One region of the Exiguobacterium sp. S22-S28 genome, then DNA from elsewhere that is predicted to be linked to it. Evidence: riboswitches for the same ligand, from Rfam matches in the RefSeq annotation. Region 1 holds a riboswitch; each other region holds the start of a gene.

Region 1 (5,047 bases):
ACAGCATAATCGGTGGTGAATCGGCGGTCAAATGGGTTGCAGGTGAGACACGTGTCATGAGTGCGCGCCATTCCTCCCGTCCTCCCCCATAAAATTTGATGTGGGCGATCCAAGTTTGAATGAACTTAAATAATAAGAAGTTCGTTGGTGGATACAAGGCGATGACGCCGCTGATCAGCGGGAGTTGTTCCGCTTTTCGGTCACCGATGAACTCCATCGGCGCAAGGGCGGTCGTCAACATCAACGCCGCACCGGCCGAATCCCCCCAAAGGACCATTCGTCCCCGCGCAATCCGCAGATTATCTGCTTCCTGATTTAAAAAACAGAGGGCGTCGCGTACGTCTTCCAAATTATCCGGAAAATAGCTGCCGTCTTCAAACAGTCGGTAATCGATACTGCAAACAGCGATGCCAAGCTCTAACAAACGGTCGACGATCGGGGCAAAACAAAAGAGATCATCACGCCCTCCTCTGACAAATGCTCCACCATGTGCATAAATCGCCACCGGAAACGGTCCTTCACCGACCGGATAATACAGATCCAGTTTGAGCTCCTTCTCGCCGATCGTTTTATACAAAACGGTCCGTGGAGCCAGTTGGGTTTCCGCAAGCGGAAGCGCCGGTTCCGTCCACCGTAAAAGAGCACCGTAATTGTTCCAAATACTCGCACCGGCAGCGGCCGTCGTCAAAAGGGCAGCCCCTCCCATCAACCATGCTGTTTCCCGTCTCACCTCATCACCTCCGGGCATCCTCGCGATTTTTAATCTCATTAGTCTTTTACCCCATTTTTTTAGAAGTCGAACTTCTTCCCGCTCTTGTGCTTGACGCTTTGTTTTGGATTCGTTATAGTGAAAAGGTTCAAATCGGAATAATTACGTTTTAATACTTCTTGGAGGTTTACACATATGAAAAAGTTAATTCCCGCTTTAACGGTCGCTTTCGCCAGCGCCACTTTCCTCGCTGCCTGCGGATCAGCTGATTCAGGTTCGAATCAAGACGCGGCCGACCAAAAACTCAATGTCTATACATCGACGTTCGCCACAGCGGCGATTGCCAAAGAAATCGGCGGCGCTGATGTTGATGTCAAGATGATCGTTCCTCCGGGTGCCGATCCCCATTCGTATGAGCCGACCTCAAAACAACTGACAGAAATCGCACAAGGTGATCTGTTCCTCTTGACCGGAACCACACTTGAGCCGTATTCAGAAAAAATTAAAGCCAGTCTCAAAGGGAACGATGTCCGGTTCATCGAGACAAGCAAAGGCATCGATTTGCTTGAAGCGAGTGCTACGGTGCATGTTCACGGAGAGTCAGACGCACACGACGAAGAGCATGCTCATGAAGACGAGCACACAGAAGACGAGCACGCAGAAGAAGGACACGATCACGGCAAGTACGATCCGCACGTCTGGCTTGATCCGAACAATGCCAAATTGATGGCCCAATCGATTTCGACGGCGTTGGCAAAAGAAGTGCCGGACAAAAAAGCGACGTTCGAAAAGAAACTCGCTGAATTTAATACGCAGGCAGATGAGCTCGATCAAAACTTGCAGCAAGCTGTTGCTGACGGATCCAAAAAAGAACTGCTCGTGACACATGCCGCTTACGGGTATTTAGCGGAACGATACGGTTTTTCTCAACTGCCGATCGCCGGCATCTCTCCGTCTGACGAGCCTTCGCAAAAACAACTGGCTGCCCTCGTCAAAGAAGCCAAGCTGCACGATTTGAAATATATTGCATTTGAAGAGACGGTTTCCCCAAAAGTCGCACGGGTCATCCAACAAGAAATCGGGGCCGAAGCGATCACGATTCATAACTTGGAATCGGTCACAAAAGAACAACAGGACGCTTCTTATTTTGACTTGATGAATGAAAATGTCACGACACTCAAAAAAGCACTGCAGTGAAGTAGTGTTGACATGCATTAAAAGATACGTTACGGTAGAAAACGTATTTCAGACAATTAAATGACTTCTTTTTATCGCGAGAGACGGAGGGACTGGCCCAATGATGTTTCGGCAGCGGACGATTGAATCGTACTGTGCCAAATCCAGCAAGCTACGGCTTGAGAGATAAGAAGAGCGTCTTTTTCAGTAAAGACCTCCTTCTTTCTTGCGAAGGAGTCTTTTTTTGTACATGCAGAAATGGAGTGATTTTATGAACGAGACGATTACACCAAACAAGTGGGCCCTTCTACCATTACTGGTCTTTTTGGTTCTCTTTATCGGTGCCGGCATCTTTTATGACGACTTTTATAAGTTCCCGATTCTGATTGCCGCATTGATTGCCTTGATTTTTGCTGCCGTGACGACCAAGGGCAGTATCAATCAAACCGTTGAACGGATTGCGACGGGTGCCGGAAACCCGGACATCATGATCATGGTCTTTATTTTCTTACTTGCCGGTGCGTTTTCTGGAACAGCGGATGCGATCGGCGCCATCGAAGCAACCGTCAACGCTTCGCTGACATTTTTACCGCCTTCCCTCTTGATGAGCGGATTGTTCATCATCGCTGCCTTCATCTCGATGGCGATGGGAACTTCAACCGGTACGATTGCGGCACTCGCCCCGATCGCGCTTGGTATTCATGAAGCGACTGGGGTCAATGTTGCCATCGCAGCTGCCGCCGTCGTTGGGGGCGCAATGTTCGGGGACAACTTGTCGTTCATTTCTGATACGACGATCGCAGCGGTCCGGACGCAAAAAACTAACATGCGTGATAAATTCAGAACGAACTTCTTGATTGTTCTTCCGGCAGCCATCCTGACGATCATCATCTTGGCATTTGTCTCGGGTACAGGAGATGTCGTCGACGCGAAGACCTTCGAGTTTTATAAATTGATCCCGTATCTGTCGGTCATCGTCTTGGCCCTGTTCGGTGTCAATGTCATTCTCGTCTTGATCGGCGGAACCGCCTTGACAGGAATCATCGGTATGCTCGACGGCAGCTTTGGTTTAAGCGGCTTCGTGCTGTCAATGTCTGAAGGATTGATGGGCATGGCGGAAATTTCGATTTTGACATTACTGATGGGTGGTCTTGTCAGCCTGATCACCTTTAACGGTGGCATCGCTTTTCTGAAAGAAACTTTAACGCGACGAATCTCACAACGCCGCGGTGCTGAGTTCAGTATGGCAGCACTCGTCAGTGCGACAAATCTCGCAACAGCGAATAATACGATTTCGATTCTCGTGGCCGGTCCACTCGCAGCCGAAATCGCCGATACGTATGATATTGATCGGAAGAAATCAGCCAGTATTCTCGATATCTTCTCATGCGGCATCCAGGGAGTCATCCCGTACGGTGCCCAGTTGCTGATTGCAGCGGAGTTGACGAAAACGGCTTCTCCCGAGCTGATTCCGTATCTGTTTTATCCGTTTTTATTGTTCGTGTGTGGATCCCTTGCGATCCTTTTCGGATTCCCGCGCCGTAAAACCGCTGCTGTCCGCAAAGAAAATATTTCGTAAAACAAATAAGTCCGGCCGCCTGCAGCGCGACCGGACTTATTTGTCTTCATTTTTTCTGATTCCGACGGTTCAAGATGAAATATGCGATCGCCGGAAGCGGAAACTGGACCAGTCCTGCTCCGCCCCAAACCCACGGATTACGACCTGTTTTTTTAGCATCGCGAAAAAGTAACACGGCTTGGCTAGTCAGCAGTATCGTAATACCAACCCAGATTCCTTTTGGCAACTGTTTGACGGATTGTGCCATGATTTCTCCCCTCGCTTCTTGTGACACTTTGAACTACCCCCACCTACGCCTTGCTTAGAGGTGGGGGATTCCTGAGTTATCCGACCGGACGGTCGAAACCTGATCAGGCTAGCCCCGTCGTCCCGACGGTTGAAGAAGCCAAGATGCGTTCAGCTTCTCGCTTAAGATTCAGTCCTGCGTTCACATCACGGTCGTGGTGGATCCCGCAATTCGGGCATGTCCATTCACGCAAGCCAAGATGCTTCACGTCTTTGTGTTGATGTCCGCAACTGGAGCACAGTTGGCTGGAAGCAAAGGTCTTCCCGACCTTCACGACGGTCTTCCCGCACCAGTCCGCCTTATATTCGAGCATACGGAAGAACGTCGACCAACTGACGTCCGAGATGGACTTGCTCAACTTGCGGTTCTTCTGCATGTTCTTCACTTGCAAGGTCTCGACGCCGATGACGTCGTGGTTTTTGACGATCTCGGTCGATACTTTGTGCAGGAAATCGGTTCGCTTGTTGGCAATCTTCTCGTGGATGCGGGCGACATTTCGCTTCTGCTTCTGGTAGTTCTTTGCCTCGACAAGTTTCACTTTCTTGTCCAAGGCCATGCGCTGACGTCGAGAGAGCTTGCGTTGCTCTCTTGCCAGCTTCTTCTCGAGCGAACGGAAGTAGCGGTCGTTTTGGTAGACCATGCCGTCCGACAAGATGGCAAAGTTCTTCAACCCGACATCGACGCCGATGGATGAACCAGTCTTCGGCCGTTCGTGGATCTCCTGCTCGACGAGCAGGGAGACGAAGTATTTTCCTGAAGCGTTACGCCGGATGGTTGCGTTCAAGATTCGTCCTGCTACCTGCCTCGAGTTAGCGAAACGCACCCACTTCAGCCTAGGAAGTTTGAGCTTGCTGCCGACGATTGAAACTTCGGGAAGTTGGTTCTTCTTCTCGATATTGGTCTTGTAGGATTGGACGGGATGGCGCTTCGATTTGAATCGAGGCCGTTCGTTCTGCTTCTTGAAGAAGCGGTCATACGCATCGGTCAGGTGTTTGACACTCGATTGAAGCGAATGGCTATCGACTTCTTTCAGCCAGTCGAACTCTTGCTTCAGCATCGGGATTTCTTTTGAACAAGAACCGTAAGACAGTCCTTTGCCTGTCGCTTTATACGTCTCATCCCACTTCGCTAAGAAGTAGTTGAAGACGAAGCGCGAACAACCCATGGTCTTCGCGATCAGGATTTCCTGCTCTTTTGTCGGGTATATCCTGAATTTGTAGGCCTTATGCTTCAACATGATTTTCACCTCCTTGAAAGGTTTATACCCGAAAGGGAGGGGGGCGATTCACCTCCCACT
Region 2 (5,047 bases), on a different contig from region 1:
ATTAAGACGCCTCATTTCTAGAAATGAATTTAAATTCAGTTCAGTATACCATTAGTCGAAACAAAAACGGGGGGAAGACCATGTCGCGTATATGTACTAAATTACAAATCGATGTGCCGATCATTCAAGGTGGCATGGGAAACATCAGTCATGCTGAGTTGACGGCAGCGGTTTCGAATGCCGGCGGACTTGGAACGATTGGATGCGGGACGATGACACCTGTTGAAGTCAAACAATTGATTAAAGAGACACGCCGGTTGACGTCGCGTCCGTTTGCTTTAAATATCGCGATCCGGGTCTCGCCGTATACGGAAGACTTAATCACATTGGCGATTGAGGAAAAAATGCCGGTCGTGTCCTTGTCGGCCGGTAATCCGGCTCCGTTTTTGTCCAAGTTACGGCAGGCGGGAATCCAAACAATTGGTGTAGTTGCTTCCGTCAAACAGGCCGTTAAAGCCGAACAGGCAGGAATGGATATACTAGTGGCAGAAGGAGTCGAGGCCGCAGGAATCAATTCGCCACTTGAGTTGACGACAATGACGTTGATTCCGCAAATCACGGATCATGTCACGATTCCTGTTCTCGCCGCCGGTGGAATCGGTGACGGTCGTGGTCTCGCCGCTGCCTGGATGCTCGGAGCTGAAGGGGTGCAACTGGGAACCCGGTTGATTGCGACGCAAGAATCCCGTGTGCATGAGCATTATAAAAGACATCTTGTGCAGGCGGATGATCTCGAGACACGGATTATTGGTCGTGAAGTCGGACAAGTCCGGCGTGTCTTGAACGGAGCGTATGTGGAAGGGTTACGTCCTGCGTCGCTCGCTGAGTTCCAAGAAAAAACGAACGAATCATTTCATATCAAAGGGGCACTTGAGGGCGACGAGACAGCAGGATACGTCAATGCCGGTCTCGTTGCCGGTTTGATTGATGATGTTCCAACCGTTGCGGAACTGTTTAACCGGATGATGGATGACGCCTTCGGACGGATTGAACGGATGTATCGGACACTTCAATAGCGTCAGTGCAGAAGAAGCAGACCTCATGGGTGAGCTTCTTTTTTTTGATTTCAGGACATTTGTCCTTTTCAAAGTCGGGCGTAATGCGGTCTACTCATAATTGGAGAAAAAGGAGGATGAAGATGCAAGGAATCGTGTTTGCCTTATTCAGTGGATTGTTTATTGCCTTGCAAGGCATTTTTAATGCCCGCCTGGGTGACGCGGTCGGTCCGTGGTTATCCGTGACCATCGTTCACTTTGTCGGTTTGATGGGTTGCTTGTTGATTTATGGGTTTGTCCGTGACCGGAAAATCGGCGGTTTTCGAAAGTTGCCGTTGATTTATGCCAGCGGCGGATTGCTCGGCGTGTTAGTCGTCGTTACGGAACTAACGTCGATTCAACTGCTTGGAATGACGTGGGCGATGTCGTTGTTACTCGTCGCACAGATTCTATGTGCTTTTGTCATTGATTTGAACGGCTGGTTCGGTGTCATCAAAAAAAGCAGCAACCGGGGGCAATGGGTCGGTGTCGGATTGATGTTGACCGGCGTTTTGATCTTTTCGCTCGCCTGAAGTGAATCAAAGGAGGAAACCAAATGGGATTAGGAATGTTTTGTGCCGTTGTTGCCGGGATGATGATCAGTTTACAAACCGTGCTGAATGCGCGGATGAGTCATGCCTTCGGTGCATGGGCGACGACGACGTTAGTCTTTCTTGTCGGATTGCTCGGCTCGTTGCTTGCCTTACTCTTCTTTCGCGGAGGAACGCTCTCGGCAATCCGCGAAGTTGAACCGTTGTATTTGTTTGGCGGGTTAGTCGGCGTCGGGGTTGTTTTTTGTGTCATGCGGGGGATTCAACTGCTGGGTCCTTCGATTGCAATTTCGGTCGTCTTGATTTCGCAACTGAGTTTTGCGTTATGCGTCGATGTCTTCGGTTGGTTTGGTCTGCCGCAGGTCGATTTATCGCTTGGACAGATAGCCGGTCTCGCCGTGATGCTGACCGGGATTTTTGTTTTAAAACGGTATCAAGTCGTCGATGAGGCGGAACAAGCAGAGGACGTCAAAGCGATTTCCTGAGTGGACGACAAAAGGTTCGTCACGTTGGACCGCGAGATCTCGGCTGGAAAAATCAAAGAAGGGATTGTCCATCGGTCTGAGATGGCAATCCCTTTTTGCATTTTGTTTAGACTGTTACTTCTTCTTTCCAGGCGACGTCGATAAAAGCATCGCGACCGGACGCTTTCCGGTCTTTTTTGTAGTGCGCCGGATTTTTTTTGTGGAAGTCCTGATGATACTCTTCCGCCGGATAAAAGGCATGCGCCGGTTCAATCCGTGTGACGATTGGTTGTTTGAATCGGTTCGTTGCTGCTAACGCGTCACGCGACGCAATCGCTGCGAGACGTTGTTCTTCCGTATGATAAAAAATTGCCGGTGCATACTGTGTGCCGCGGTCCTGGAATTGTCCGCCGGCATCGGTCGGATCCGTCTGCGGCCAGTACAGTTCGAGTAACCGTTCGTACGAAAACAGTGCCGGATCAAATGTAATCTCGACGACTTCGGAATGCCCGGTCGTTCCTGTTTTGACCTGCTCATATGTCGGGTTGTCGACATGTCCTCCTGTATAACCGGACACGATACTGTGAATACCCGGTAGTTCCTCAAATGGTGTCACCATGCACCAGAAACATCCTCCTGCAAATGTTGCTTTTTCCATGTCATCTCTCCCTTTCCCTTGGTTCCTTGAACCGTAATGCTCTCATTTCTGACATCGAGAAAACGAAAACGACTCCTTTGCTTGGTTGCAAAAGGAGTCGCCGCTTTTTATCAACCAAAGCTTTCGCTTTGCTGGTCGTAGCACCTTGCTGTACGCAGGTTGCTGGGACGTCATCGATCCAGATCTCTCGGTCCACTCTTGATAAGTGTTATATGAAGTTGATGTAAGTTCGTTATCGTTGGGATGATAATACCATTCACAAAAGTGGAAAGTCAATCCTTATGTTTGTAAGGCGCGGAGAACCGTGGCCCCTAACGTTTTGGCTCCGATCAGCAAGGCCTGCTCGTCGATTTCATACTTTGGGTGATGTTGCGGATAAATCGTTCGACCGTCCGTCTTCGCAGAACCGGTGAAGAAGTAACTGCCCGGGACCTGCTCAAGATAATAGGCGAAATCGTCGGCAGCCATCATCGGTTTGACTTCACGGACGTGTCCTTCCGGTAAAAAGCCGGCCGCTTCCTGAATGAGCTTCGTTTCATTCGGATGATTCCAAAGCGACGGATAACCGGTCGTGAAATCGATGGAATACGTAGCGCCAATTCCGGCACACGTCGTCCGGGCGACCAGATCCACCTGCTGGCGCAACTGATGCCGGAGTTGTTCATTAAACGTCCGGATTTCTCCGACAATCCGCGCTTCGCCGGTTACGATGTTCGGAGCTGTTCCGGCGTGAAACGAACCGATGGCGACAATCGCCGGTTCAAACGGATCGACCCGTCGACTGACGAGGTGCTGAAGATTACAGACGAGCTGTGCGCCGGCGACGAGTGCATCCTGCGTCCGGTGGGGGGCTTGGGCATGACCACCTTGACCGTGGACGACGATTTCAAATTCATCGATGGCACATAACGTATGTCCGCTGTGGTAACCGATCGTCCCAACCGGAAGATCGTTTTCAAGGTGGGTACCAAAAATCGCATCCACTCCTTCGAGGCAGCCATCTTCGATCATTTGAATGGCACCACCCGGAAACACTTCTTCACCGTGTTGATGAATGAAGAGGATCGTGCCCTCGAGTTCTTCCTGCAACGGTTGAAAGGCAGCTGCGAGTCCGAGGACGATTGCCGTGTGTCCATCATGTCCACAGGCATGCATCACACCGGGACGGATTGAGCGAAACGACAGTTCGGTTTCTTCCTGAAGCGGTAATGCATCAAAATCGGCACGGACGGCAATCGTTTTTCCGGGACACGCCCCTTGTAATGTCGCGACGATACCGTTACCCCCGACATTTTTTTGATACGGGATACCGAGTGCTTCATAGTATTCGATGATTTTGGCCGGTGTCCGGACTTCTTGAAACGACAATTCCGGGTGGCGGTGAAAATCGCGGCGCAAACGAATCATCTCGGCTTCTTGTTGTGCGAGATGGGTAAACAGGGTTTCTAACATCAAAATCATCCTTTACGGTATGTCTTTAGGAAAAACGGGTACAGGTAGAGGTAATCAAATCAGAGGAGGAATCAACACATGGGTGAAATCATCGTCAATGCCGTTCTTACAGTCAAAGCAGGATTAGCAGATCAAGTCTTTCCCATTTTAAGCACGGTTTACAAAGCCACACAAAACGAGCCGGGTTGCTTACGTTATACGTTACATCAATCGATTGAAAATGAACATGAGTTCATGCTCTATGAAGTCTACCAAGATGAGGCTGCACTCGAAGCGCATATCGCATCGGACCATTATAAAGCATACCGCGAACAAATCGAGTTGTATCTCGAAGACCGTCAAGTCACGAAATACGTCGAGATGACGTTCTGAACGATAAGCGAAGAGGGCTGACTTTAAAGTCAGACCCTCTTTTTTGTTTGTGATGTTACATCGATTTAAAACCAAGGAAATGTTCGCGCCAACGCGGTTCATAGATGGAATTGATCTGCAGTTGCGAGCCGCCGGCATGAATGAAATATTCATTGTCGAGCATGATGCCGATATGCGACGGACCATTGGTATACGTATTTTCGAAGAAGACGATATCCGAGCGTTTTCCGCTGCTGATCGTCGTCCGGCGGTTCGTAAAGAAGGCGCCGTACCAATAGCCGCTGACGTTTGTCCGTCCCCCGTATTTCCCGGCTTGGTTCGTTGCGTAATGGATCAAGCCAGAACAGTCAAAGCCGCCGTTGGCTGACGTTTGTGATCCCCACGTATACGGCGTTCCCAAATGTTTGGCCGCCGCTTGGATCAATTTTTCGCCACGGGACGTATTTTTGGGGGCAATCCGTGTGTCGCTCGTGACGGTGACGGCACTGACCGGCAGATAGACAGGAGACCAACCGG
Region 3 (5,047 bases), on a different contig from region 1:
CCACCGCTTCCCGCTCCCACAACGCCTTGAACGTCGACGCAAACGTCAGCCAAAACGTATCGATGTCCTTGATCCGTTCGTCGCGCAACCGGTCATAGTCCGGATAAGCGGCAAAAAACAGATGGGCGATGAACTGACCGACATCAAACCCAAACGGTCCGTAAAACGCGAACTCGGGATCGATGACTTTGGTTTCTTCCGCCGAGGCGAAGATGCTGCCTGTATGTAAGTCGCCGTGCAGCAAGGCGTCACCTTTCGTGATGAACAGTGCTTCGAGCTTCGCGACTTCCCGTCTCAGCTCCGCGTCGTTCCAGACCCGGTCGACTTCCGCTTCCAGTCCCGCTTCAATCGCATTTGTTTCCGCGTCATAAAACGGGTCCGTGAAAATCAGTTTCTCCGTGATGTCGCACAGATCCGGATTGTAGTACTGACGGGCGATCTGTTTTTTCGCGACCGGTCCGAGGGCAAAATCCGACGTATAAAACAGTGTCCGGGCCAAATACGAACCGATGTGCTCCGCGAGCAACGGATACTTTTCTCCCTCAAGCAATCCAGCCCGGACGATTGTCAGATGAGACAAGTCTTCCATCACCGTGAAGGCTTCTTCTTTGCTCGCATGGTACACACGCGGGACAAACGGAATCGCAACTTTCGCAAATTCTTTTAACGCTGACTGTTCGATCCATGCCCGTTCGAGCGACAGCGGCCAGCTTTCACCGACGACCTTCGCATACGGTAACGCTTGTTTTAAAATCAGCTGCTGGTTCCCCGCATGAATCCGAAAAACAAGGTTTAAATTGCCGTCGCCGATTTCTTCTGCTGTCACCGGTTCATTACCGATCAGACCGAGTGTCCGGACCCGTTCGATGGCGTCCTGTACTGTAAATGCTTGATATCCCATTCTAGTTTCCCCCTTGATGATCACACGAAAAAACGCCCCTTTTCGTCAAAGAAAAGAGGCGCAGTAGAATACTCCGTCCTCTTATCTCTCAGACGAATGTCTGTTGGATGTAGCACCGTGCCGGATGGTCGGTTGCTGCGGCGTCTTCGGGCCAATTCCCTCTGCCAACTCACGATAAGAGTCATATGTAGTTGTCGTGTGGTTTGATGTTGATTTGAATACTACGTGCGCCGACCACCCTCTGTCAATTCCAATTTTTAGTGAAATGGATGCAAAAATGCTACCGTCTATAGAAGAAGTATTTTCAAAAAAATAAATTTTCAAAATATAGTTTGACAAGTAACCATTCTCGTGTAAAAATTGCAATTAGATTTCACAATTTCATCCAATTCTTATCAAGAGCAGACGGAGGGACAAGCCCTACGATGTCGCAGCAACCGACCACTTGGCACGGTGCTAATTCTTGCAGCTAATACGCTGACAGATAAGAGTCCACGCGCAATTTTTCATGGTCTCTTGTCATTGACGAGGGACCATTTTTGTATTTTTTAACAAGGGAGAGACGACGATCATGGCGTACATTACCGCAACTTACCAACTCGGCGTGACCGATCAGTTACCAAAACGGGCAGAGCAAATCGCCCTCGGTCTGACGGTCGGCTCATGGACCGATTTGAATCATTTGGAACAACAACAGCTTGAATCCTTTAAAGGACAAGTCGTCCATACGGAAGAACACGACGGAAAAGGGTATGTCACGATCCGTTATCCGGAACACAACGTCTCACGGGACTTTTCGGCGATTTTGACGACCGTCTTCGGTAAGCTGTCGCTCGACGGTCAAATCAAACTGACGGATCTCCAACTTCCCGCTACGTTCACACCGGATTTTCCCGGTGCTAAATTCGGCATCGAGGGCGTCCGCCAATTGATCCAAGTCCATGACCGTCCTCTGTTGATGAGCATCTTTAAAGGTGTCATCGGACGGGACCTCGTTTTTTTACGGGAACAACTCGAAGCCCAGCTTGCCGGCGGGATTGATCTCGTCAAGGATGACGAGATTTTATACGACAATCCGCTGACACCGTCCATCGACCGGGCGCGCATCGGACGGGAAGTCCTCGATGCGCATTATGAACGGACCGGTAAACGGGCCCTTTATGCGATTACGTTGAGTGGGCCGGTCTTCCGCTTGAAAGAACAGGCGAAACAACTGGTCGAAGCCGGAGCGACAGCCCTCCTGCTCAACACGTTTACATACGGACTCGACGTCTTGCGGGAACTGGCAGCCGATCCGGAAATCCCGGTCCCGATCTTTAATCACCCGGCGTTGAGCGGTGCCTTAATCGCCAGTCCCGAGTACGGAATTGCCGCCCCGGTCCTGCTCGGAACGTTGCCGCGGATTGCCGGTGCCGATTTGACGTTGTTCCCGTCGCCGTACGGGAATGTCGCCCTCGCCAAAGACTTGGCTCGCGGGATTGCCGTCGAAGCGACCCGAATCGGTGAGACCAAAACGATTCTCCCGGTCCCGTCCGCCGGAATCCACCCGGGTCTCGTCGCCCAGCTTGTTCGTGATTTCGGCGTCGATTCCGTCATCAATGCCGGTGGCGGTGTCCACGGTCATCCGCAAGGCGCTGCGGCCGGAGTCACCGCTTTCCGCCAGGCACTCGACGCAGCACTGGCCGGTGAATCACTGACAAGTGCCGCCCACCGGCACGAGGAATTACGTGTCGCCCTCGATGCTTGGGGGATTACGAAATGACGATCCGGATTTTATGTGACTTTGACGGCACGGTAACGGAGCACGATAATATCATCGCCTTGATGCAGGAGTTCGCTCCGCCGGAAAAATTTGAACCGTTAAAACGAGGTGTGCTCGACCGGTCGCTCTCGATCCAGTCCGGCGTCGGACAGATGTTTCAGCTGCTTCCGTCCAGTCAAAAACAAGACTACATTGATTTCTTGACGAAACGGGCGGTCATCCGTCCCGGCTTCGACACCTTACTCGCCTTTGCCAAATCAAACGAGATTGACTTTTCCATCGTCAGCGGCGGGATCGACTTTTTTGTCCAGCCGATTCTTGCGGATGTACTGACGGACGAAGCGATTTATTGCAACGGCAGTGACTTCAGCCAGGAGACGGTTCGAATCGAATGGCCGCATGCCTGCGACGCAGCCTGTACAAATCAATGCGGCTGTTGCAAAACCTCGATCGCCCGGAAGCTGAAGCAGGACGGTGATACGATCATCGCGATCGGCGACTCTGTGACGGATTTTGAACTGGCCAAGCAGGCGGATCACGTTTATGCACGGGATTATCTGATCACACTGTGTGAACAGCACGGCATCCCGTATACACCGTTTGAAAACTTTCATGACATCTTGAATCATCTCCAGACAAAGGTGGTGTACACATGACCTTCTTAAAACGATACGAAGAATTACGTGCCGTCAAACAGGAACTTGCAGCACGCGACTGGTTCCCCGGCACAAGCGGCAATCTCGCCATCCGGACAGCCGATCAACCGACTGAATTTCTCGTGACGGCAAGCGGGAAGGATAAACGGCAGGATACACCGGACGACTTCGTCCATGTCGACGCGTTTGGTCAACTGATCGGCGAACAGACGGGCCGTCCCTCTGCCGAAACGTTGCTCCACGTCGAGGTCTTCAACCGAACGACTGCCGGCTGTTCCCTTCACGTCCATACGGTCGACAACAATGTCATTTCGGAACTGTACGGCGATCAAGGTGAGATTCGGTTTGCCGGTCAGGAAATCATCAAGGCACTTGGCCGTTGGGAAGAAGATGCGGAAGTCCGTGTGCCGATCATCCCGAACCATGCCGACATTCCGACACTTGCCGCTGCCTTTGCAGCGCATGTACATGCCGAGAGCGGCGCTGTCCTGATTCGCAATCACGGTATTACCGTCTGGGCACCGACTGCCTTTGAAGCCAAAAAACAGTTGGAAGCATTCGAGTTTTTGTTCAGTTACACCTTAAAACTACAAACGTGCCGACAGGCGATTCATTAAAAGGAGGAATTTACAATGGCAACAGTACTTTTCCAACAGACAAACGAACGGTATACGGATCAAAACGAGGTGTCTTCATTCCTTGCCTCACGCGGTGTACTCTACGAACAATGGGACGTCTCGAAACTGCCGGCGGAGCTGGTTGAAAACTATACATTAACGGATCAAGACAAACAAACGATTCTCGATACGTTCCAAGCTGAAATCACGGATGTCTCAGAACGCCGCGGTTATCAGACGGCAGATATCATTTCGTTGTCGGATGCGACACCAAACTTGGACGAGTTGCTCGTCAACTTCCAGAAGGAACATCACCATACGGATGATGAAGTCCGTTTCATCGTCAGCGGTCATGGCGTCTTCGCGATCCAGGATGACGAAGTCGGTTATTATAACATCGAGCTGAATCCGGGCGATTTGATTTCCGTCCCGGTCAACACCCGCCACTACTTCACGCTCCAGGACGACCGTCAAGTCGTTGCCGTACGGATTTTCGTGACGACGGATGGTTGGGTGCCGATTTATGAAAAAGACGCACTCGAGACGACCAACTAAAAAGGATTTTTCAGGACAGACTGCTCCGCGGCTTCAAGCCCGGCAGTCTGTTTTTTTGCAATTCCTATCCTACAAACATGCCGCTTGTTTTCGTTTCCTCCTATATAATGAAGAAAAGACTCTCGAACAGGAGGACACGTTCATGATGATTCGACCCGTCCAGGAAGCTGACTTACCGCATATCCTCGCCATCTATAACGAAGGAATCGAAGACCGGATTGCGACGCTTGAAACGGATACCAAGGACCTGTCCTTCATGAAAGACTGGTATCAGGAACGGACGACACGTTACGCCGGCTTCGTCGCGTATGAAGGGACGACGATTCTTGGCTTCATCTCGCTTGATCCCTACAATCCGCGTCCGGTCTATCAATCCGTCGGTGAACTGTCTGTCTACATCACAAGAACCCACCGCGGTCAAGGCATCGGACGACAGCTCTTACGGATCATCGAGGAACACGCGATCACGCAGGGGTTCCATAAATTGATCCTGTTTACCTTTCCGTTTAATAAGTTGGGCCAAAAACTCTATATCCGGTCCGGATTCCGGATTGTC

What was found. Region 1 has a riboswitch for S-adenosylmethionine ahead of ACHA8N_RS14565 (Na+/H+ antiporter NhaC family protein). Riboswitches for the same ligand answer to the same signal wherever they lie in the genome.
Positions count from the first base shown of each region.
Region 2: another riboswitch for S-adenosylmethionine. It lies ahead of msrA (peptide-methionine (S)-S-oxide reductase MsrA); the one in region 1 lies ahead of ACHA8N_RS14565 (Na+/H+ antiporter NhaC family protein).
Region 3: another riboswitch for S-adenosylmethionine. It lies ahead of ACHA8N_RS03335 (2,3-diketo-5-methylthiopentyl-1-phosphate enolase); the one in region 1 lies ahead of ACHA8N_RS14565 (Na+/H+ antiporter NhaC family protein).

Region 1 is NZ_JBHFFC010000031.1:13,604-18,650, forward strand. It holds gene ACHA8N_RS14555 (alpha/beta hydrolase) at 1-730, opposite strand, end outside; gene ACHA8N_RS14560 (metal ABC transporter solute-binding protein, Zn/Mn family) at 905-1,906, shown strand; SAM riboswitch class I at 1,975-2,078, shown strand; gene ACHA8N_RS14565 (Na+/H+ antiporter NhaC family protein) at 2,157-3,464, shown strand; gene ACHA8N_RS14570 (hypothetical protein) at 3,511-3,711, opposite strand; gene tnpB (IS200/IS605 family element RNA-guided endonuclease TnpB) at 3,815-4,987, opposite strand.
Region 2 is NZ_JBHFFC010000014.1:37,069-42,115, reverse strand. It holds gene ACHA8N_RS03480 (gamma carbonic anhydrase family protein) at 1-2, opposite strand, end outside; gene ACHA8N_RS03475 (NAD(P)H-dependent flavin oxidoreductase) at 81-1,016, shown strand; gene ACHA8N_RS03470 (DMT family transporter) at 1,139-1,567, shown strand; gene ACHA8N_RS03465 (DMT family transporter) at 1,591-2,070, shown strand; gene msrA (peptide-methionine (S)-S-oxide reductase MsrA) at 2,177-2,707, opposite strand; SAM riboswitch class I at 2,812-2,915, opposite strand; gene ACHA8N_RS03455 (M20 metallopeptidase family protein) at 2,987-4,159, opposite strand; gene ACHA8N_RS03450 (putative quinol monooxygenase) at 4,238-4,531, shown strand; gene ACHA8N_RS03445 (C40 family peptidase) at 4,587-5,047, opposite strand, start outside.
Region 3 is NZ_JBHFFC010000014.1:15,030-20,076, forward strand. It holds gene mtnK (S-methyl-5-thioribose kinase) at 1-901, opposite strand, end outside; SAM riboswitch class I at 980-1,082, opposite strand; SAM riboswitch class I at 1,291-1,392, shown strand; gene ACHA8N_RS03335 (2,3-diketo-5-methylthiopentyl-1-phosphate enolase) at 1,473-2,663, shown strand; gene ACHA8N_RS03340 (2-hydroxy-3-keto-5-methylthiopentenyl-1-phosphate phosphatase) at 2,660-3,319, shown strand; gene ACHA8N_RS03345 (methylthioribulose 1-phosphate dehydratase) at 3,316-3,936, shown strand; gene ACHA8N_RS03350 (1,2-dihydroxy-3-keto-5-methylthiopentene dioxygenase) at 3,952-4,491, shown strand; gene ACHA8N_RS03355 (arsinothricin resistance N-acetyltransferase ArsN1 family A) at 4,634-5,047, shown strand, end outside.